4 regions of the Kitasatospora sp. NPDC094019 genome follow, and region 1 is predicted to be linked to each of the others. Evidence: riboswitches for the same ligand, from Rfam matches in the RefSeq annotation. Region 1 holds a riboswitch; each other region holds the start of a gene.

The links. A riboswitch is a leader RNA that binds a small molecule or an ion and turns the genes downstream of it on or off. The one in region 1 is predicted to bind cyclic di-AMP.
Region 2: linked by a shared signal. The riboswitch ahead of ACIQ9P_RS02230 (NlpC/P60 family protein) and the one ahead of ACIQ9P_RS20605 (transglycosylase family protein) in region 1 are both predicted to bind cyclic di-AMP.
Region 3: linked by a shared signal. The riboswitch ahead of ACIQ9P_RS17310 (transglycosylase family protein) and the one ahead of ACIQ9P_RS20605 (transglycosylase family protein) in region 1 are both predicted to bind cyclic di-AMP.
Region 4: linked by a shared signal. The riboswitch ahead of ACIQ9P_RS29470 (peptidoglycan DD-metalloendopeptidase family protein) and the one ahead of ACIQ9P_RS20605 (transglycosylase family protein) in region 1 are both predicted to bind cyclic di-AMP.

The regions. Positions count from the first base shown of each region.
Region 1 covers NZ_JBIWIF010000008.1:324,541-330,037, forward strand. The annotation lists gene ACIQ9P_RS20595 (SDR family NAD(P)-dependent oxidoreductase) at 1-300, opposite strand, end outside; gene ACIQ9P_RS20600 (cytochrome P450) at 523-1,809, shown strand; cyclic di-AMP (ydaO/yuaA leader) riboswitch at 2,041-2,189, shown strand; gene ACIQ9P_RS20605 (transglycosylase family protein) at 2,195-3,037, shown strand; gene eno (phosphopyruvate hydratase) at 3,344-4,630, shown strand; gene ACIQ9P_RS20615 (septum formation initiator family protein) at 4,757-5,251, shown strand; partial or broken gene ACIQ9P_RS20620 (DUF501 domain-containing protein) at 5,223-5,497, shown strand, end outside.
Region 2 covers NZ_JBIWIF010000001.1:480,851-486,347, forward strand. The annotation lists gene ACIQ9P_RS02225 (NlpC/P60 family protein) at 1-769, opposite strand, end outside; gene ACIQ9P_RS02230 (NlpC/P60 family protein) at 1,046-2,212, opposite strand; cyclic di-AMP (ydaO/yuaA leader) riboswitch at 2,223-2,375, opposite strand; gene ACIQ9P_RS02235 (NlpC/P60 family protein) at 2,719-3,762, opposite strand; gene ACIQ9P_RS02240 (NYN domain-containing protein) at 3,975-5,288, opposite strand.
Region 3 covers NZ_JBIWIF010000007.1:17,004-22,500, reverse strand. The annotation lists gene ACIQ9P_RS17325 (alpha-amylase family glycosyl hydrolase) at 1-1,248, shown strand, start outside; gene ACIQ9P_RS17320 (LacI family DNA-binding transcriptional regulator) at 1,274-2,293, shown strand; gene ACIQ9P_RS17315 (hypothetical protein) at 2,416-2,616, opposite strand; gene ACIQ9P_RS17310 (transglycosylase family protein) at 2,798-4,075, opposite strand; cyclic di-AMP (ydaO/yuaA leader) riboswitch at 4,062-4,227, opposite strand; gene ACIQ9P_RS17305 (hypothetical protein) at 4,495-5,497, shown strand, end outside.
Region 4 covers NZ_JBIWIF010000016.1:36,275-41,771, reverse strand. The annotation lists gene ACIQ9P_RS29480 (RidA family protein) at 1-253, shown strand, start outside; gene ACIQ9P_RS29475 (DUF2470 domain-containing protein) at 418-1,140, shown strand; gene ACIQ9P_RS29470 (peptidoglycan DD-metalloendopeptidase family protein) at 1,546-2,565, opposite strand; cyclic di-AMP (ydaO/yuaA leader) riboswitch at 2,569-2,732, opposite strand; gene ACIQ9P_RS29465 (MFS transporter) at 3,044-4,567, shown strand; gene purB (adenylosuccinate lyase) at 4,671-5,497, opposite strand, start outside.

The sequences.
Region 1 (5,497 bases):
GAGGGAGACGATCCGCTCGCCGTCCGGCCCGGCCACGCAGAACAGGTCGATCGGACCCAGGTGCTTCTCGGCGGTGTCGACCAGCGCGGCGACGTCGCTGGGGCGGCGGACGTCCGCGCACACGCCGACGACCGGGCAGCCCGGACGGTCGAGTTCGGTGGCGAGGTCCTCGGCGACCCCGCTGCCCTGGTCGGCGATCAGCATTCCGACGGCTCCCGCCGCGGTGAAGCGGCGGGCGAGGCCCGCCCCCGACCCGCCGTCGAGTACCGCGATCACGACGACCGCACCGGTGACCCGCATGGCCCTGCTCCTCCCTGTGGGCGGCTCCGCACCGGCGCCCACGGACATCTTGCGGAGGATCGTAGGCACGACCGGATCCTCCGCAACAGGAATTACCCCTCAGGTGACCAGGCTCACGCCTGCTTCCCCCCACCATCACCGGAACGATCACCGGACGGCGCCCACGACCGTGCCCACGCCCGCGGTGCGGTGCCGGGGGCACGTCCGGGATACCGTCGACCCATGCCAGCCCAGCCCGCTTCCGTCCGTCCGCCCCTGTTCACCTGGGAGTTCGCCGCCGACCCGTATCCGGCGTACGCGTGGCTGCGCGAGCACCGGCCGGTGCACCGGACCACCCTGCCCAGCGGAGTGGAAGCCTGGCTGGTCACCCGGTACGCGGACGCCCGCCAGGCGCTCGCGGACGGCCGGCTCTCCAAGAACCCGGCGCACCACAGCGAGCAGGCCCACCGCACCGGCCGGGTCGGCATCCCGGGCGAGCGCCAGGCCGACCTGATGACGCACCTGCTGAACATCGACCCGCCGGACCACACCCGGCTGCGCCGCCTGGTGTCGAAGGCGTTCACCCCGCGCCGGGTGGCGGCCTTCGAGCCCCGGGTGCAGCAGTTGACCGACCGGCTGATCGACGGCTTCGCGGCGCGCGGATCCGCGGACCTCATCCACGAGTTCGCCTTCCCGCTCCCCATCTACGCGATCTGCGACCTGCTCGGGGTGCCGGCCGAGGACCAGGACGACTTCCGGGACTGGGCCGGGATGATGATCCGGCACGGCGGCGGCCAACGCGGCGGTGTGGGAAGGGCGGTGAAGCGGATGCGGGCCTATCTCGCGGAGCTGATCCACCGCAAGCGCGCCGACCTCGGCGACGACCTGATCTCGGGGCTGATCCGGGCCAGCGACCACGGTGAGCACCTCACCGAGAACGAGGCCGCGGCGATGGCCTTCATCCTGTTGTTCGCGGGCTTCGAGACGACGGTCAACCTGATCGGCAACGGCGTCTACGCGCTACTGCGCAATCCGGGTCAGCGGGCCCTGCTGCAGGACTCGATCGGCCGCGGCGAGAGCGCGCTGCTGGAGACCGGGATCGAGGAACTCCTGCGCTACGACGGCCCGGTGGAAATGGCCACCTGGCGGTTCGCGACGAGTCCGCTGACCATCGGCGGAGTGGAGATCCCGGTCGGCGACCCGGTGCTTGTGGTGCTCGCCGCCGCGGACCGGGACCCGGCGCGGTTCGCGGACGAGAACACCCTCGACCTGGCCCGGGCGGACAATCCGCACCTGGGCTTCGGGCACGGCATCCACTACTGCATCGGCGCCCCGCTGGCGCGGTTGGAGGGGCGGGCCGCGCTGTCCACCCTGCTGACCCGGCTGCCGGACCTCCGGCTCGCCGCGGATCCGGAGGAACTGCGCTGGCGCGGTGGTCTGATCATGCGCGGACTTCGTGAACTTCCGGTGGAGTTCACGCCGGAACCGACTTCGGCGGCAACCTCCGCGGACCCCTCGGCAGTCCCCTGAGGGGGACTCACGACACGCCGACGCGGAGGTCTCGCAGGGCAGTTCCGGGGGGTGTGAACCTCCATCAATCAGGACATACCTCTTCGGTTGGTGGGCAATCCATCGTCTGACGTGATTTCCGTGTGATAGCGGCGATATGAGCTTGTGATTGCTCTGAAGATCTGTCTACTCTCCGGGGAGCCCGCGGAAGCGGGTCCCGTGCGCGGAACGCCGAGTCCTGCCCGCCGCGTCACCGGAAACCGACCAGAACCCTGGGCAGGGGCGGGGGAACCAGGTCTTGCGCCGTCTCCCACGGCTAGGGGTGAAGCCGCCTCCGCGCGGCCGGGCCACCTCCCGGTCCGAACCCGACAGCTCACCTCGCAGGCGTGCGGAGAGGGACTTCTTCATGCTGCTCGTCGGAAACGGCCGTCATCGTCGCCGCACCCAGACCGAGAAGGCCATCGCCGTCGCCGGTGTCGCCGGTGTCGGACTGGCGCTGCCGATCCTCAGCGCCACCGGCGCCTCGGCCGCCCCGGCCTCGACCTGGGACGCGGTCGCCCAGTGCGAGAGCGGCGGCAACTGGGGCATCAGCACCGGCAACGGCTTCTACGGTGGCCTGCAGTTCACCTCCAGCACCTGGAAGGCGTTCGGCGGCACCGCCTACGCGCCGCAGGCCAACCAGGCGTCGAAGGCGGCGCAGATCACCGTCGCCGAGAAGGTGCTGGCCTCGCAGGGCCCGGGCGCCTGGCCGGTGTGCTCCAAGAAGGCCGGCCTGAGCAAGGGCGGTGCCCCGGCGGCGGTCGACGCCTCGGCCGACGCCGCGCCGGCCGCCCCGAAGCCGCAGGCCCAGCCGCAGCAGCAGACCCCGGAGCAGCAGACCCCGAAGCCCCGGGCGCCGCAGGCGCAGGTCGAGCAGCAGGCACCCAAGGCGGGCCCGAAGCACGCCGCGCCCAAGTCGCCGGCCCAGCAGGCCCAGGCCGAGCAGCAGGCACCCAAGGCGGCGCCGAAGCACGCGGCCCCCAAGCCGACGGCCCAGCAGGCCCCGCAGTACGCGCAGCAGCAGGCCCCGAAGGTCCAGCAGCCGCAGGACGGTCAGGGCTACACCGTCCGCTCCGGCGACACGCTGGCCGGGATCGCCACCACGCAGGGCGTGCAGGGTGGCTGGCAGGCCCTGTACGACGGCAACCGCGGCACGGTCGGCGGCGACCCGGACCTGATCATCCCCGGCCAGGTCCTCACCCTCGGCTGACGCTCCCGCGCACCCCCCGCCCGCCCCTTGTCCGCCCGTCGTCCGAGGTGGGCACGCGGGCGGCCGGGCGGCCGGGCGGGCGGGCCCGGTCCGGCCCGTTCCACCCCGTTCGTCCACCCGGGGGCGTCCGGGGCCGGGCGACCAGGTGAACTACCGGTGGGTAGCACGGCCACACGCTGAGACGGAGCCGAGGCCGACGTGGCCCGGACAGCCCGTGCGGTTAGGCTCTGGTCGTAACGACTCCGCAATCGTCCGGCCGACGGCACCCCACTGTCAGCCGTACCTGCTTCCGCTAGGAGATGCCTCGTGCCGTCCATCGATGTCGTCGTAGCCCGTGAGATTCTCGACTCGCGCGGCAACCCCACGGTCGAGGTCGAGGTCGGCCTCGACGACGGCAGCACCGGCCGTGCCGCTGTTCCGTCGGGTGCCTCCACCGGTGCCTTCGAGGCCCTGGAGCTCCGCGACGGTGACAAGAACCGCTACTTCGGCAAGGGCGTCGAGAAGGCCGTCCTGGCCGTCATCGAGCAGATCGGCCCCGAGCTGGTCGGCTACGACGCCACCGAGCAGCGCCTGATCGACCAGGCCATGCTCGACCTGGACGCCACCCCGGACAAGTCCTCGCTCGGCGCCAACGCCATCCTGGGCGTCTCGCTGGCCGTCGCGCACGCCGCCTCCGAGGCCAGCGACCTGCCGCTGTTCCGCTACCTCGGCGGCCCGAACGCGCACGTCCTGCCGGTCCCGATGATGAACATCCTCAACGGTGGCTCGCACGCGGACTCCAACGTCGACATCCAGGAGTTCATGATCGCTCCGATCGGCGCGGAGTCCTTCTCCGAGGCCGTCCGTTGGGGCGTCGAGGTCTACCACACGCTCAAGGGCGTGCTGAAGGAGCGCGGCCTCTCCACCGGTCTGGGCGACGAGGGCGGCTTCGCCCCGAACCTGGACTCCAACCGCGAGGCCCTCGACCTCATCGTCGAGGCCATCCAGAAGGCCGGCTACGTGCCGGGCAAGGACATCGCGCTGGCCCTGGACGTCGCCGCCTCCGAGTTCTACGAGGACGACGCCTACCAGTTCGAGGGCAAGGGCCTCACCTCCGCCGAGCTGATCGAGTACTACGCCGGTCTGGTCGCCGCCTACCCGCTGGTCTCGATCGAGGACCCGCTGGACGAGTCGGACTGGGACGGCTGGAAGGCCATGACCGAGAAGCTGGGCGACAAGGTCCAGCTGGTCGGCGACGACCTGTTCGTCACCAACCCGGCCCGCCTGGCCCGCGGCATCGAGACCGGCACCGCCAACGCGCTGCTGGTGAAGGTCAACCAGATCGGTTCGCTGACCGAGACCCTGGACGCCGTCGAGCTGGCCCAGCGCAACGGCTACCGCTGCATGATGTCCCACCGCTCCGGTGAGACCGAGGACGTCACCATCGCCGACCTGGCCGTCGCCACCAACTGCGGCCAGATCAAGACCGGTGCCCCGGCCCGCTCCGAGCGCGTCGCCAAGTACAACCAGCTGCTGCGCATCGAGGAGATCCTCGACGACGCCGCCGAGTACGCCGGCCGCGGCGCCTTCCCGCGGTTCAAGCACGAGGGCTGACCCGCCCGGCCGCCCGAGTGGCGCACGCCTGACCGGTGCCCCGCCGTTCACCCCGTAGGGTGGACGGCGGGGCACCGTCGCGACCAGGAGGGGACACCGGAGATGGCAGGCTGGAGGATCCCGGGCTTGGCGGCCCGGCCTCGGTTCACGAGCCGGGCGACCGTCCTGGTCCTCGTGCTCTGCTCGCTGGTGGCGATCCTGGCCTACCCGACCCGGCAGTTCATCTCGCAGCGCTCCGAGATCACGGCGCAGCGCGCCCGGGCCGACCACGCCCGGGAGCAGGTCGAGCAGCTGCGCCGGGAGAAGGCCCGCTGGCAGGACCCGGAGTACGTCAAGGCACAGGCCAGGACCCGGCTGCACTACGCGATGCCGGGGGAGACCCCGTACATCGCGGTGGACCCGGCGGCCCAGGACCCGGTGAAGTCCTCGCAGGGCGCGCCGCCGCCCGCGCAGGGCCCGGCCGCCGGTACGGTCAAGGCCGCCCGGCCCTGGTACGCCAGTGTCTGGGACTCCGTGGACGCCGCCGCCGCTCCGCCGCCCCCCACCGCCCCGGCACAGCCCGACCCTTCCTCACCACCCGCCCCCGTCCCCGCTGGAGACAGCCCCTCCCATGACCACTGAGAACCACCCCACCGTCTCCGACCAGGACGTCGCGGCCATCGCCGCGCAGCTCGGCCGGGTCCCGCGCGGTCTGCGCGGCGTCGCCCACCGCTGCCCGTGCGGCAACCCGGACGTCGTCGAGACGGCCCCCCGACTGCCGGACGGCACGCCGTTCCCGACGCTCTACTACCTGACCTGCCCCAAGGCCGCCTCGCTGATCGGCACCCTGGAGGCGGACGGCGTGATGAAGGAGCAGACCGCCCGGCT
Region 2 (5,497 bases), on a different contig from region 1:
GCGAGCCGATCATCCGGACCGCGGCGGCCAGCGCGGCGCCGCCGCGCTCCGAGGCGGGTGGCGTGGTGCCGAGGTCGAGCCGGTCGGTGCCCCGGGTGGCGCGCTGCTCGGCCTCGCGGGCGTCCTGGGCGGCGAGCCGGGCGCGTTCGGTCACGCCCAGGCTGTTGAGCAGCCGCTGCGCCCTGGCCAGCCGCTGCTGGATCTGCTGCTTGCCGTCGGCCAGGGTCCGGCGGGTCTGTTCCAGTTCGGCGAGCTTGGCCGACGCCTCGGCCCGGCGCTGGTCGAGCACCCGCTGACGGCCCAGCACCTCGTGCAGGGTCTCGTTCTGCCGCTCGGCCGCCTGGTCCAGGGTGCGGGCCCGGGAGAGGTAGCCCTCCGGGTCGGTGGACAGCATCAGCTGGACCGTCTGCGCCATCCCGCCGCCCCGGTACTCCGCCCCGGCCACGGTGGCGAGGTCGCCGCGCAGCTGGTTGAGCTCGTCCTGGGAGAGGGCGATCTGCTGCTGGAGCGTGCCGGTCTCGTGCTGGAGCCGCTGCTGCGCCTCCTGGGCGGCGTTGAAGCGCTCCGAAGCCTGCTCGGCCTCGTCGTAGAGCTGCTCCACCTGGGCCTTGACGTCCTTGCGGTTCGCCGGGGCGTCGGGCGCGCCGGGAGCCGCCTGCGCGGTACCGCCGGTCGCCACGCCCAGCGCGGTGGTGGCCGCGGCGGTGAGCACCAGCGCCCGGGCGAGCGTGTGTGCGCCTGACAGCGGGGAACGGCGGTGCGCGGTCATACGACGTCGGCTCCGATCCTGGGCCGGGACCCGCCGCCGCACCGGACCGGTCGGCTGTCGAAGCGGGCGTCCGGTGGCAGACGTTAGCGAGTCAGGGCAACCGTTTCCAAACCCCTCCGAATCCGAATATTCAGGCACTGATCGGACATCAGAACGGTTCGCTCCCCGCAGCTCCCGAGGACCGGCCGACGACCGGGCGGCGCCCCGGGGGAAAACCGCAGGCCCGGCCTCCCCTCGGGGGAGACCGGGCCTGCCGGGAGCCTGTGGACCCTGGGGTCAGAGGCGCACGATGGTGTTGACCGGCATGTTGGACGCCGACTCGTAGCGCACCGACGCGCCCGGCTTCGGGGCGTGGATGACCTGGCCGCCGCCGACGTAGATGCCGACGTGGTGGCGGTCGCCGTAGAAGATCACCAGGTCGCCGGGCTGGGCCTGGGAGATGTCCGAGCCGATCCGGGTACCGGCGTTGGCCTGCTCCTGCGAGGTCCGCGGCAGCGACACACCCGCCTGGGCGTACGCCCAGCCGGTGAGGCCGGAGCAGTCGAAGGAGTTCGGGCCGGTGGCGCCGTAGACGTACGGGGAGCCGAGCTTGCTCTCGGCGGCGGCGATCGCGGCGGCGGCGCGCGAGCCGTTGGCGGCGGGCGCGGCGGGCTTGGCCGCGGCGGCGGGCGCCGACGCGGGCGCCGAGGCGGGCGCGCTCAGGTCGCTGCGGGTGGTGTCGCGGGTGGCGCGCTCGGCGTCGGCCTTCGCCTTGGCGACCTTGGCGGCCTCGGCCTTCGCGGCGTCCGCCTTGGCCTTGGCCTCGGCGGCGGCCTTCTCCTCGGCCGCGCGCAGGGCCTGGCGCTCCTGCTCGGTGAGCGTGTTGAGCAGCTGCTGCGCCTTCGCCAGCTTGCCCTGGACCTCGTCCTTGGAGGTCTTCAGCTGCTGGGTGGTGGACTCCAGCTCGCCGAGCTTGGCCTGGGTCTCGGTGCGGTCCTGGTCGAGCCTGCGCTGCTGCTCCTGGAGCTCCTTCAGCGCGCCGGACTGGGTGGAACCGGCCTGGTTCAGGGCGTCGGCCTGGCTGAGGAAGTTGTCCGGGCTGGCGGACAGCATCAGCTGGACGGTCTGCGATATGCCGCCGGTGCGGTACTGCTCGCCGGCGATCTCGGAGAGGCCGCCCTGGGCCTCCGTCACCACGGCCTGCTGGCGGGCGACCTTGTCCTGCAGGTCGGCGACCTGCTTCTGCAGCTCCTGCTGCTTGGCCTGGGCGCCGTTGTACTTCTCGGTCGCGACCTCGGCCTGCTCGTTGAGCTGGTCGACCTGCTCCTTGACCTGGTCCTTGGTCGGCGCGGGGTCGGCGTGGGCGCCGGACTGCGCGGAGAGGGCGACGGCAGCGGCGGCGAGACCGGTCATGATCGAGACCCGGGTGCGGCCGGCGGGCTTGGGACGACGATGGGACGCCACGAAGGCGGACTCCTTCTTCCTCATCCGCCTACCGGGTGAGCTGACGGGTTCGGGCGGAAGCGTGCCCTACGACGCCTCACCGTCCGCGCGAGCGGCCGACCTGGCGCCGATTCACCCCGGAGGAACGTGGTTCCCCGGCTCCGCTCCCCAGCGGACCCCCGACTGCTGGGTCTGGTTCGGACGGGCGCCTGAGGCCCCGCCCGGCTGCTTCGCGAACTCGGCGGTGAACCCCACCGCCACCCAGGCTGAGTGATCGACTGTGCGGGGTTCGAAGCACGACCCTAGTAACAGATCCGTGATCCGTTCAAATCCTTGTCAGAAAAAAGTCAGAAGAATACCCAAGTTCCTTTGTGAATATGACCGACCGTGATCACATCCCCACATCGGGCTGATCATTTTCCCCCGAACGGCCGAGCGCCCACTTCAAACCCCAGTGCCACCCCCGGTCGGAGGTGGCACTGGTCACAACGGCCGGAAACAGCCCTCGGGAGTGTCGTGGCGGAGCGTCAGACCCGGCGGATCGCGTTGATCGGCATGGCGTCGGCCTTCATCACCTTCACCACGTCACCGGTGTGCGGCGCGTGCACGACCATGCCGTTGCCGATGTACATGCCGACGTGGCTGCGGTCGGCGCGATAGATGATCAGATCGCCCGGCTGCGCCTCGGCGAGGGACGGCACCCGGCTACCGTAGTTGGCCTGGGCCTGCGAGGTACGCGGCAGCGAGACACCCGCCTTGGCGTAGGACCAGACCATCAGGCCGGAGCAGTCGAAGGTGTTCGGGCCGACGTCGCCCCAGCCGTAGGGGGAACCCTGCTTGCTCATCGCGTTGGCGACCGCCGACCCCGCCATACCGCTGACCTGGGGCAGGCTGGCCGGGTCGGTGCGCTCGCTGCCGCGCGAGGCGCGGTCGGACTGCTGCTGCGCCGCCTTGACGGCCGCGCGGTCGGCGGCGCTGAGCGAGTTCAGCAGCTCCTGCGCCTCCCGGAGCTTCTTGCCGACCTCGGTCTTGGACTGGTTCAGGTCCTTGGTGGTGCTGTCCAGCGAGGCCAGCACGGCCGCGGCCTCGGCCTTCTGCTGGTCGAGCCGGCGCTGCTGGTCCTGCAGCCCCTTGAGCGCCTCGGCCTGGCTGGAGCTGGCCTGCTGCACGCTGGAAGCCTTGTCCAGGTACCCGGACGGGTCGGAGGACAGCATCAGCTGGACGGACGGGTCGATGCCGCCGGTGCGGTACTGCTCGCCCGCCACCGCGGCCAGCCCCGACTGGAGCTGGGTCATCTGCTCCTGCCCGCGCGCGACCTGGTCCTGGAGCTGGTCCGACTGCTTGCGCAGCTGGTCGGCCCGCTCCTTGGCGCCGTTGTACCGTTCGGTGGCCTGTTCGGCCTCCTCGTTCAGCTGGTCGATCTGCGCCTTGACGTCGTCCTTCTTGGGCGACGGGCTAGGCGCTGCGTGAGCGGCGACCTGGGCGGAGAGTGCGACCGCGGTCGCAGCGGCGGCCGTGAGCACGGAGACCCGCGCGCGGCTCGGCTGCTTGGGACGGCGGTGGGAGGCCAAGAGGACCGGCTCCTTCTTCCAATGGACTCACCCGATGGGGTGAGAATCCGGAAAATAGGTTTGACGCCAGACCCTAGTGAAGATCCACGTTTCGCGCCACTCCCACGATTGCGTGAACCTGCCGCCCGCACCCGGACTTCACGAAACCCGCACAAGACCGCAATCCCGGCACTGACCAGCCGTCATTCCGGCCCGCTCGGCGGCCCCGAGGACTACGGACGGGCCAGCCGGTTCAGCAGCAGGACCGATGCGACGGGGCGCGCGCCCGCCTTCCGCACGCCGTCCGCCACCTCCTTGTCCGCCGAGACCACCACCACCGGACGGCCCTGCGGCTCCGCCCGGACCAGCCGGCGGATCAGCTCGTCCGCCGTCTCACCGGTCCGGCTGAACCGCACCCGCACCCCGCGCGGCGGCGCCATGATCACCGGCACGTCGAGGTCCTGGCCGTCGAACACACAGGTGACCTCCGCCTGGGTGCGCTGTGCCAGCATCGCCAGCCCGCCCAGCAGCCGGATCCGCTGCTGCTCCAGCGGCAGCGTCGGATAGCCCGTCTTGGTCACGTTGTAGCCGTCCACCACCAGATGGACCTGCGGGATCGCCAGCAACTGGTCCAGCAGCGCCGGATCGTCCTCGGCCAACCCGCGCCGCGCCACGTCGTGCGGCGAGGCCGAGCCCGGCACCACCGCCTCCACCAGGTCCGCCGGACGGATCTGGGCGACCGGCAGCGCCAGCTCCCGCTGCAGGCCCTGGGCCGACTGCAGCACGGTGTCCAGCAGCAGCCGCAGCCTCATGTCCTCGACGCTGCGCCCCTCCCGGGCGGAGCGCCGGCCCTGCTCGGCGGAGTTCTCCAGCTCCGTGACCCGGTGCCGCAGCCGCCTCGCCTCGCTCTCCGCGGTGCCGCGCTCGGCCGCCGCCTGCGCCCTGACCGCCTCCAGCTCGGCGGTGACCTTCCGGGTCTCCGCCTGCGCCCGGCGGGTGTCGCTCTCCAGCGAACGCAGCCGCCGACGCAGCGACTCGGCCTCCTTGCGGACGTCCTCCGACTCGGCCCGCTGCCGCTCCAGGTCGGCCCGGGCCGTGGTCCTCAGCTCGGCCAGTTCGGCCTGCAGCTTCTCGACCAGCCGGGTCGCCTCCGCGACCGCGCCCTCGGTGCCGACCCGCTCGGCCTCCTCGCCCGCCTCGGCCACCAGCCGGCTCCACCCGGCGGACCGCACCAGATAGGCGGCCGCGGCCACGTCCATCGGGTCGGCGGCACCCGGCACGGCGCCCGTCTCCAGGGCCCTGACCAGGTCCGGCTGCCCCAGCCTCAGCCGCTCCGCTATCCGCACCCGGAAGGCCGGCTCCGCCTCCAGCGCCGCGGCCAGCGCGGTCGCCGCGTACTTGGCCCGGCGGGCGGGGGTGAACTTGGCGTACTGGCGCAGCGACTGGGGCAGTTCGCCGAGCGGCAGGCCGCCGAGCGCGTCCGAGGCCAGACCGACCACCCGCCGGCGCACCCCCTCCGGAAGCGGACGGTCCAGCGTCTCGGCCACCGCCGCGCCACCCTCCGGGTCGGCCGTGCCGTCCGGGAGCGCCGCACCGTGCGGGACCGCTGTTCCCTCCGGGAGCGCCGTACCGTCCGCTGCCGCCGGCTCCTCACCCGCGCCGGACTCCTCACCGGCGGGCGCCGCCGGGGCCTCGGTGCCGGACGGGGCGGCCACGGCCGCGTCCGGCGCCTGCGCGTCCACAGCGGGCTGCCGCC
Region 3 (5,497 bases), on a different contig from region 1:
CCCGGCCAGGGCGAGAACGGTGAACTGCCGCCCAACGACTGGGAGTCCATCTTCGGCGGCCCGGCCTGGACCCGCTCCGAGGACCCGGACGGCACCCCCGGCGACTGGTACCTGCACCTGTTCGCCCCCGAGCAGCCCGACTTCAACTGGGACAGCCCCGCCGTCGCCGACGAGTTCCGCTCCATCCTGCGGTTCTGGCTGGACATGGGCGTCGACGGCTTCCGGATCGATGTCGCCCACGGCCTGGTCAAGGCCCCCGGCCTGCCCGACCTCGGCGGCGGCGACCAGCTCAAGCTGCTCGGCAACGACGTCATGCCGTTCTTCGACCAGGACGGCGTGCACGAGATCTACCGCAGCTGGCGCAAGATCCTCGACGAGTACCCGGGGCAGCGGATCGGCGTCGCCGAGGCGTGGACCCCGACCGTCGAGCGCACCGCCAACTACGTCCGCCCCGACGAGCTGCACCAGGCGTTCAACTTCCAGTACCTGGGCACCTCCTGGGACGCCGCCGAACTGCGCGCGGTGATCGACCTCTCGCTCGACTCGATGCGCCCGGTCGACGCCCCCACCACCTGGGTGCTCTCCAACCACGACGTCACCCGGCACGCCACCCGGTTCGCCAACCCGCCCGGCCTCGGCACCCAGATCCGCACCCCCGGCGACCGCGCGCTCGGTCTGCGCCGCGCCCGCGCCGCGACCCTGCTGATGCTCGCCCTGCCCGGCTCCGCCTACGTCTACCAGGGCGAGGAGCTCGGCCTGCCCGACGTCACCGACCTGCCCGACGAGGTCCGTCAGGACCCGTCGTTCTTCCGTCAGGCCGGTCAGGACGGCTACCGCGACGGTTGCCGGGTCCCGATCCCGTGGTCCGGCACCGAGGCCCCGTACGGCTTCGGCCCCACCACCGGCGGCCCGTCCTGGCTGCCGCAGCCCGCCGAGTGGGCCGCGCTCAGCGTCGAGGCGCAGACCGGCGACCCGACCTCCACCCTGGAGCTGTACCGCTCCGCATTGGCCCTGCGCCGCGCCACCGCCGATCTCGGCGCCGGCGGGGAGGTCGAGTGGCTGGAGGGCCCCGAGGGCACCCTGGCGTTCCGCCGCGGCTCGTTCGTCTGCACCGTCAACACCACCGGCGCACCGGTCGCGATACCGGCGCCCGGCCGGCTGCTGCTGACCTCCGCCGGCGCCGACCCCCGGGTCGTCGACGGCGAGGCGGTGCTGGCCGCGGACAGTACCGACTGGTGGGCGGTCTGACGTGGTTGCAATAGGCTCTGGGACCGTGACTACGGCGCGACTCTCAGACATCGCGGCGCAGGCGGGGGTCAGCGAGGCCACCGTCTCCCGCGTGCTCAACGGCAAGGCGAACGTCTCGGCCGCCACCCGGCAGACCGTGCTGGCGGCGCTCGACGTGCTCGGCTACGAGCGGCCGACCCGGCTGCGCCAGCGCAGTGCCGGGCTGATCGGACTGATCACCCCGGAACTGAGCAACCCGATCTTCCCGGCGCTGGCCCAGGTGATCGAGCAGGTGCTCAGCCGGCACGGCTACACGCCGGTGCTCTGCACCCAGACCCCGGGCGGCTCCACCGAGGACGAGCTGGTCGAGATGCTGGTCGACCGGGGCGTGGCGGGCATCGTCTTCGTCTCGGGCCTGCACGCGGACAGCACCGCCGACCACGACCGCTACGCCCGGCTGGCCGGGCGCGGGGTGCCGTTCGTGCTGATCAACGGTTACAGCGAGAAGATCGACGCGCCGTTCATCTCGCCGGACGACCGGGCCGCGATGTGGATGGCCGTCCAGCACCTGGCCGAACTCGGCCACGAGCGGATCGGCCTGGCGGTCGGGCAGCGGCGGTACGTGCCGGTGCTGCGCAAGATCGAGGGCTTCACGGCGGCCCTGCGGGAGGTGCTCGGGTACACCCGGGAGGAGGCCGAGGAGTCGGTCCGGCACACGCTGTTCAGCGTGGAGGGCGGGCACGCGGCGGCCGGGGCGCTGCTGGACAAGGGCTGCACGGCGATCGTCTGCGGCAGCGACATGATGGCGCTCGGCGCGATCCGGGCGGTCCGTCAGCGGGGCCTGGCGGTGCCGCAGGACGTCTCGGTGGTCGGTTTCGACGACTCGCCGCTGATAGCTTTCACCGAGCCGCCGCTGACCACCGTGCGCCAGCCGGTGGAGGCGATGGCCACCGCGGCCGTGGACGCCCTGCTGGAGGAGGTCGGCGGGAACGCCGTCCAGCGCGGGGAGTTCACGTTCCAGCCGGAGCTGGTGATGCGCGGTTCCACCGGGGCACGCGCGCGCTGAGGACAGGACGAGGGGCCCGGGAGCGACGATCCGCTCCCGGGCCCCTCGGTGTTCGCGCCCGGCCCTCCCGGACGGCGGGCCGGTCCTGGCCCGCCCCCGGATGCCGGGTCGGTGCCTGCCGCTCAGCCTTCCTGGACGGTGGGCCGGTCCTGGGCGGTCCGGTGACCGTCGGCGGCGTCACCGGTACGGGCCCCGGTGCGTCGGCCCCGCTCCAGGAAGTCGCGGAGGATCAGTTCGACGGCGTCCTGCGGGTTCTTGGTGCCGGACAGCATCATCACGTCGATCGCGAGATTGGCGTCGAGCGAGACGGTGACCTGGGCCATGGTGACTCCTCCTCGGGTGCAGGGCAGCAGCATGCCCGCCGGAGGCGCGTTCTGACCATGGCGGTCCGGATCCGGGTCCGGACCCGTGAGTGGGCCGGCTCCGGAGAGCGGCCGTGCGGGCATGCCTCGGCCCCCGGGGAGAGGAGCGACGGCTCTCCCCGGGGGCCTCGGTGCGATCGGATCAGACCCGGCCGGCGAAGTCCGGCGCCCAGTTGGCGACGGTCTGGACCCGCACGCCCGAGCTCGGGTTGGCGGCCTCGACGTACTTGCCGTCACCGACGTAGAGCGCGACGTGGTAGACGCCGGAGTCCTGGCCGTTGTTGGACCAGAACAGCAGGTCGCCCGCCTTGAGCGAGTCCAGCGACACGTGGGTGGACGCGGCGGCCTGGTCGGCGGCGACGCGCGGGACGGAGACGCCCGCGGCGCGCAGCGCGGCCTGGGTCAGGCCGGAGCAGTCCCAGCCGCCGTTGCCGGTGCCGCCGTAGACGTACGCCTGACCGACCTTCGACTGGGCGAAGGAGACGGCGGCGGCCATGCTGCCGGTGGCGGCCGGGGCGGGGGCCGGGGTCTCGGCCTTCGCCGCGGGCTGGGCGGCGGGCTCGGCGGCGGTGCCGGAGCCGTTCTGCTGGCCCTTGCCGCGGTTGAACCAGTCGAAGCCCTGGCCGGCCTTGTCCGCGGCCGGGGCCTTCGCCTCGGCGCGGTCGCCGAGGGTCAGGTGCTGGCCCGGGTAGATGCTGTGCGGGCCCTCGGCCAGGGTGGCGCGGTTGAGCTCGTACAGCCGCTCCCAGCCGCCCTGGACGTGGTTCTTGTCGGCGATGGTGGAGAGCCAGTCGCCGGCGACCACGGTGTAGTCGGCGGAGGCGTCCTGGCCCGCCTGGCGGTGCCACTTCTGCCAGTCCTGGCCGCCGGTGGGCCGCTGGGCGGCGTCGGAGGCGGCCGGGGCCGGGTTCGCGGGCTTGGCGGCCTGCTGGCGGTCGGCGGGCTTCTCGGCCGGCTTGGCGGCCGGGGCGGGGGTCTTGGCGGTCGGCGCGGCGGTGGCCGAGGTGTCCACGGCGGGGGCGGCGCCGCCCTTGGTCAGACCGGCCTGGACCGAGCAGACCGGCCAGGCGCCGGGGCCCTGGACGGCGAGCACCTTCTCGGCGATCGCGATCTGCTGGTCCTTGCTGGCGAGGTCGGCGCGGGCGGCGAAGGAGGTGCCGCCGAACTCGGCCCAGGTGGAGTTGGTGAACTGGAGTCCGCCGTAGAAGCCGTTGCCGGTGTTGATGCTCCAGTTGCCGGTGCTCTCGCACTGGGCGACCTTGTCCCAGGTGGCGACGGAGGCGGCCGAGGCGGTCCCGGCGGTGAGGCAGGGGACGGTGAGGCCGATGCCCGCGACGCCGAGGGCGGCGATCGCGCGGCGGGTACGGCCGGACAGACGGGTGCCGTTGGTGGGCAGCATGAAGACTGGGTCCTCTCCCACGCCTGCGAGGTGAGCTGTCGGATTCGGGCCGGAGTAGCCCGGCCGCGCTGTGGACGCGGCTTCACCCCTAGCCCGGGCCCGGTCCGAGGACCGGTCCTGGGCGAACTACCTGTGGTTCCCCCGCTCCTGCCGTGATGCATTGCACTGCCAGCACGCCCGACGGCAGGACTCGGCGTCGCGGACGGGCTGGGTCCGTGTGGCCACGAACGGGGAGCACGTTAAGCAGAGCCGGCTTCAAACCGCAAACATGTGTGATGACCGTCACAGTTTACGAAAGACGTGCTGAACGGCTGTCCTTCATGATCAGAAATGACCGATTTCCGGCAACGCCCGTCATGGCCAACGCAACTGCCTATGCTTCAGAGCGTCGGCACCCCACCGACGCCGACGCAGCCGCCCGGGGGGAGGGCTACGCACCGATGGGCATCGACGAGGAGCCGGACGCCGCCCGTCCGGACGTCAGGCCACGCGGAGCACACCGCAGGGCAAAGCACCGCAGAGCGGACATCACGCCCGAACCACCCCGAACTCCCGTAAGCCGTCGCGTACTACTGCGCTGGCTGGCCGTCGGTACCGCCTTCGCGGCGGTCAGCGGGGAGGAGGTCCTGCGCCGCTCGCTGACCGGTGAGACCCGGCTGGTCACCCCGGCCGCCGTCGTCGGCCCCACCCCGTCCGGGGCGGCCGCCCCGATGGGCCGGGACGGCGGCCACGGCGCCGCCCCGCCGGACTCCGCCGCCTCCGGCACCGGACCCCCCGAGCAGCCCGCCCCCGCGCCCACCGTCGACCAGGGCGGCCGCCGCTGGTCCGACCGGACCGGCTGGGGCGGCAGTCCGCCCGGACCGCGCGCCGCCGTCCGGATCACCGACAAGGTCCTGCTCGACACCGACGCCGAGGTCGGCTCGCTGCTGGTCGAGCCGGGCGGCAGCCTCACCTTCGCCACCGACCGCACCCTCACCCTCGCCGCCGCCGGCAACGTCGAGATCCGCGGTTCCCTCGCCCTCGCCCCCGACGGCGACCGGGTCCACACCCTCCGCTTCCCCGCCGTCGACGAGAAGCGCTTCCGGGGTGACGGCATGACCGTGGTCGACACCGACGTCGGCCTCTGGGTCACCGGCGCCGGCTACCTGCGGCTGGACGGCGCGGCCAAGACCGCCTGGGTCCGCGCCGAGCGCGAGCTCAGGGCCGGCGACACCGTCGTCGACCTCGCGGCCCCGCCCGCCGGCTGGCTCCCCGGCGACGAACTGGCCGTCACCCCGACCGGCCCGCCCGATCAGGACGGCTTCGCCGCCGCCTACGACCTCGTCACCGTGCGGTCCGTCAGCGGAACCACCGTCACCCTGGAGACCCCGCTCAGGTACCCGCATCCCAGGGTCGCGGCCGGAGGGGGCGTCACCGTCGGCGCCGAACTGCTCAACCTCACCC
Region 4 (5,497 bases), on a different contig from region 1:
GCAGACCCGCCGCACGCTGGAGAACGTCAAGGCGATCGTCGAGGCCGGCGGCGCGACCGTCGAGGACGTGGTGATGTTCCGCGTGTACCTCACCAAGCGCGCCGACTTCCCGCTGATGAACGAGGTCTACGCCGAGTTCATCGAGGAGAACATCCCGGCGGGCGGCGTGAAGCCCTGCCGGACCACGATCTTCTGCGAGCTCCCGCAGGAGCCGATGCTGGTGGAGATCGACGCCCAGGCGGTCGTCGCCTGACCCGCACGCATCACCCGCACCGCAAGGGCTCCGACTCCGCGTCGGGGCCCTTCGCGCGTTTCCGGGTACCCCGCCCCGACGACACCTTGCCCTCGCTCCCACAACTGATTAGGTTAGGCTCACCTAACTACAAGGTCAGCTCGTCCGCCGGAGGTCCCGATCCCATGAGCCCGCACCCGCAGCACGATGCCGAGATTCCCGAGCCCACCGCCGCCGAGCGGATCGGCAGTCTGCTGACCGCCGCCTCCTCGGTGGTCCTCCGGACCGGCGGCGAGCAGCACGAACTCTCCACCCCCGTCTCGGTGCACGGCTCCCGGCTCCGGCTGCGCGCGCCGCTCGACTCCCCGGTGACCTCCGCCGCCGCCCGTGAGCAGGACGGCCTCGCCGTCGTGCTGGACCTCACGGACATCGCCCCGGTGGCCGTCCGGGACCGGGTCCGCGGCCGTCTCACCCTGGCCGGACGGCTCCACCTCGCCCACCTCGCCGACGACGGCCTCAGCGTGCACCTGCGCCTCGACGTCGCGCACGCCGTGCTCTCGACCCCGTACGGCACCACGGCGATCACCGGCGCCGACCTCGCGGCCGCCGCCCCCGACCCGCTGGCCCGCTACGAGGCCGGACTGCTCACGCACCTCGCCGACGACCACCCGGACGCGCTCGCCGTGCTCACCCGGCTGCTCGAACCGGCGCTGCTCGCCGACCGGCCCGACGTCCGCCCGCTCGCGCTCGACCGGTACGGCCTGGTGCTCCGACTGGACCACCCGCACGGCCACCGCGACGTCCGGCTGGTCTTCCTCGAACCCGCCCGCGACGCGGACGAGTTCGGCCACCGGGTGCACCAACTGCTGTCCGCCGCCGAGCAGGAGCCGGCCGTCCACCGGTCCTGAACCCGCCGCCCCGGGCCGGCCCGGACCGGCCCGGACCGGCCGCACCGCACAGACCCGCACCGCACCGCACCGGCCCGCATCGGCCCGCATCGGCCCGCATCGGCCCGCATCGGCCCGCACCGCGCCAACTGTCCTGACCCTCGATCAACTCCCCGCCCCACGCCGACGGAGAGTTGCCGAACACTCGAACCGCTCACACCCGGAACCCCGCCCCCGGACACGACGACGACCGGCCCGGCCCGCGAGAGAAGTCTCGCGGGCCGGGCCGGTCGGCAGGACGGGCGTGTCCCGCGCCCGTCGATCCGCTGAGGTGCGGCGACCACCGGTCGAGCGGTCACCCGACATGACCATCCCGGGAGGTCGTTTCGCCCCGCACCCAGCGGTGGCAGATGCTCCGACCGAAGGTCAGAGCGCGACGCCGTGCGCCCGCAGGTAGGCGATCGGGTCGATGTCCGAGCCGTACTCCGAGCCGGTGCGGATCTCGAAGTGCAGGTGCGGGCCGGTCACGTTGCCGGTCGCACCGGAGAGGCCGATCTGCTGGCCGGCGGTGACGGTCTGACCGACGGACACGCCGATCGAGGACAGGTGCGCGTACTCGGCGTACTTGCCGTCGGCGAGCTTGATCTCGACCTCGTTGCCGTACGCGCCGCCGTTGCCGGCCTTCACCACGGTGCCGGCCGCGACAGCGCGCAGCGGGGTGCCGGTGGAGGCGACGAAGTCGGCGCCGGTGTGGTGGCCGGAGGCCCACATCGAGCCGGCCACGCCGTAGGCGGTGCCGAGCTTCGGGTTGGCCAGCGGGGCGAAGAAGCCCGAGGTGGCGGCGGCCGGGGCCGGGGTGGCCGGCTTCGCGACCGGGGCGACGACGGCCTGAACGGCGGGCTTGGCAGCCGGGGCCGCCGGCTTCACGGCCGGAGCGGGCTTGGCGGGCTTGGCGGCCGGAGCGGCCGGCTTCACCGAGTCCTGCGAGGTCTGCGCCTTGGTGGCGGGCGCGGCCGGAGCGGCCGGCTTCGCGGCCTCGGCGCCGAGCGCGAGCTGCTGGCCCGGGTAGATGAGGTTGGGGTCGGCGCCGATGACCGAGCGGTTGTGCTCGAACAGCGCCTTCCAGCCACCCTCGACGTTCTTCGCGTCGGCGATCTTCGACAGGGTGTCCCCGCCGACGACCTTGTAGTCGACCGGAGCGGCCTCGGCGGCGGGAGCGGCCGGGGCCGCCTCGGCGACCGGAGCGGCGGCGGCCGGCGTGGCATCGGCGCTGGTGGCGCCGGTCCAGGTGCTGCTCCGCTGCGCGTGGCCGGCGGCCGGGGCCTCGTGCGCCTGGGCGGTGACGGTGGTCACCAGCGGGAGGGCGAAAGCGGCGCCGGTGACGGCGGTGGCGATACCGATGCGGACGGCGCGGGGCATGGCGATACGACGTGCCTGTGCGGGCATGGAAGCTGTCCTCTCCGACGCCTGCGAGGTGAGCTGTCGGGTTCGGGCTGGAGTTGCCCGGCCGCAGAGAAATGCGGCTTCACCCCAAGCCGGACCGTCAATTCGGGTCCGGCGACTTACCTGTGGGTCCCCCGCTCCTGCCGTACAGAGTTCGTTGCGTACCACCGGGCAGCGGCAGGACTAGGCGTTCCACCCGGTGGCCACCCGGGCTGACGCCGGGCGGTCGCTGAACTAAAACCCATCCGTTCGGGTGAAGCAATGTCGATCTCCGTTTTCCGGGACCAAAGTCCGGAACACCGTGACGCTCCGCATGAAAGGCATGCACAGTACGCACACAATCCATTCACTGCGCGCACGTGATCCGCCACCCTCCGCCGAAGTCGTGACCGGTCCGCACACGATCACTCACGGAACGGACATCCCCGACACACCCCCGGTGACCCTTGTCACGTCACCCCCGGGAGCCTCACCATGGGCCGTGACCACCACCGATGCAGCCCCCCTGCGCCTGGGCACCGCGCAGGGCCGCTGGGTACTTCTGGCGACGGTGCTCGGCTCCAGCATGGCGATGCTCGACGGGACCGTCGTGAACGTCGCACTGCCCCGGATCGGCACCGATCTGGGCGCCCGACTCGACGCCCTGCAATGGACGCTCAACGCCTATCTGCTCACCCTGGCGGGCCTGATCCTGCTCGGCGGCGCGCTCGGCGACCGGTACGGGCGGCGCCGGGTCTTCCTCCTGGGCGTGGTCTGGTTCGCCGCCGCGTCCGCGGCCTGCGCCGCCGCGCCGACCATCGAGGTACTGATCGCGGCCCGCGCCGTTCAGGGCATCGGCGGGGCGCTGCTGACCCCGGGCTCGCTGGCGATGCTCCAGGCGGTGTTCCATCCGGACGACCGCTCGGCGGCGGTCGGCCTCTGGTCCGGCTTCGGCGGTGTGTCGGCGGCGGTCGGCCCGTTCCTCGGCGGCTGGCTGGTGGACGGCCCGGGCTGGCGCTGGATCTTCCTGCTGAACCTGCCGCTGGCCGCGATGGTGGTCCTGGTGACCGCCCGACACGTCCCGGAGAGCCGGGACGAGACCTCCACCGGTCGCTTCGACGTGCTCGGCGCGGTGCTGGCCGCCCTGGCGCTCGGCTCGATCACCTACGCGCTGACCGCCGCCGGGAGCGGCCTCTCCCCCGCGGTCTGGGTCACCGGCACGGCCGGGCTCCTGCTCGGCGCCGCCTTCGTCGTGGTCGAGCGCCGCACCCCGGAGCCGATGCTGCCGCTGGGCCTGTTCTCCTCCCGGCTGTTCACCGCCGTCAACCTGGTCACCCTCGCCGTGTACGCGGCGTTCAGCGGGGTCTTCTTCCTCCTGGTCGTCCAGCTGCAGATCGTCTCCGGCTTCTCCCCGCTGGTCTCCGGACTCGCCCTGGTGCCGATCACCGTGATCATGCTGGCGCTCTCCGCCCGGGCGGGCCGGCTCGGCAAGCGGATCGGCCCGCGGCTGCCGCTCACCGTGGGCCCGCTGCTGTGCGCGGTCGGCGTGCTGCTGATGCTGCGGATCGGGCCCGACGCCTCCTACTGGACGGACGTACTGCCCGCCGTCGCGGTGATGGGGAGCGGGATGGTGCTGCTGGTCGCACCGCTGACGGCGACCGTGCTGGCGGCGGTCGAGGTGCGGCACGCGGGCATCGCGAGCGGGGTCAACAACGCCGCGGCCCGGGCAGCGGGTCTGCTGGCGGTCGCCGCGCTGCCCTCGCTGGCCGGTCTGAGCGGTGACGCCTACCAGGTGCCGGAGTCCGTCGACTCCGCCTTCCACACCGCGATGCTGATCTGCGCCGGGCTGCTCGTGGCGGGCGGGCTCACGGCCCTGGCCACCGTCCACGGCAACGTCCTGGCCCCGGAGGACCACCGTCCGGTGGCCGAACCGGACTGCCGCTACGCCTGCGGGACCAACGCCCCGCCCCTCGACCCGGGCCACCCGGCGCCGGACCGGGGCAACCCGGCGCCGGACCAGGGCTGAGCGACCGGGCCGGCACCCGACCGCACCCGACCTCACTCCGGACACGCCGAGGGCCCCGCCGCCTCGACGGCGACGGGGCCCGGAAACCGGGGTCGGACAACCGTCAGAGGATGTCGCCCGGCGCGTACTTGGCGGCCTCCGGGTACGCGGCCGCGACGGCCTCGACCTGGCGGACGACCTCGGCGACCTGGGCACCGGCCGCACCGGTGAAGGACAGCCGGTCGGCCAGCAGCGCGTCCAGCCCGGCCCGGTCCAGCGGGATCCGGTCGTCGTTCGCCAGCCGGTCCAGCAGCTCGTTCTCCCGGGCCCCGGCCCGCATGGCGAGCGCGGAGGCGACGGCGTGCTCCTTGATGACCTCGTGCCCGGTCTCCCGGCCGACGCCCGCGCGCACCGCGCCCATCAGCACCTTGGTGGTGGCCAGGAACGGCAGGTAGCGGTCCAGCTCGGCCTCGACCACGGCAGGGAAGGCGCCGAACTCGTCGAGGACGGTCAGGAAGGTCTCCAGCAAGCCGTCGAAGGCGAAGAAGGCGTCCGGCAGCGCGACCCGGCGGACCACCGAGCAGGAGACGTCGCCCTCGTTCCACTGGTCGCCGGCCAGCTCGCCGGTCATCGACGCGTAGCCGCGCAGGATCACGGCGAGGCCGTTGACGCGCTCGCAGGAACGGGTGTTCATCTTGTGCGGCATCGCGGAGGAGCCGACCTGGCCCTCCTTGAAGCCCTCGGTCACGAGCTCGTGGCCGGCCATCAGGCGGATGGTCTTGGCCAGGCTGGACGGCGCGGCGGCCAGCTGGACGAGGGCGGTCAGCACCTCGAAGTCGAGCGAGCGCGGGTAGACCTGGCCGACGCTGATGAGCACGTTGTCGAAGCCGAGGTGGCCGGCGACCCGGCGCTCCAGCTCGGCCAGCTTCTCGGTGTCGCCGCCGAGCAGGT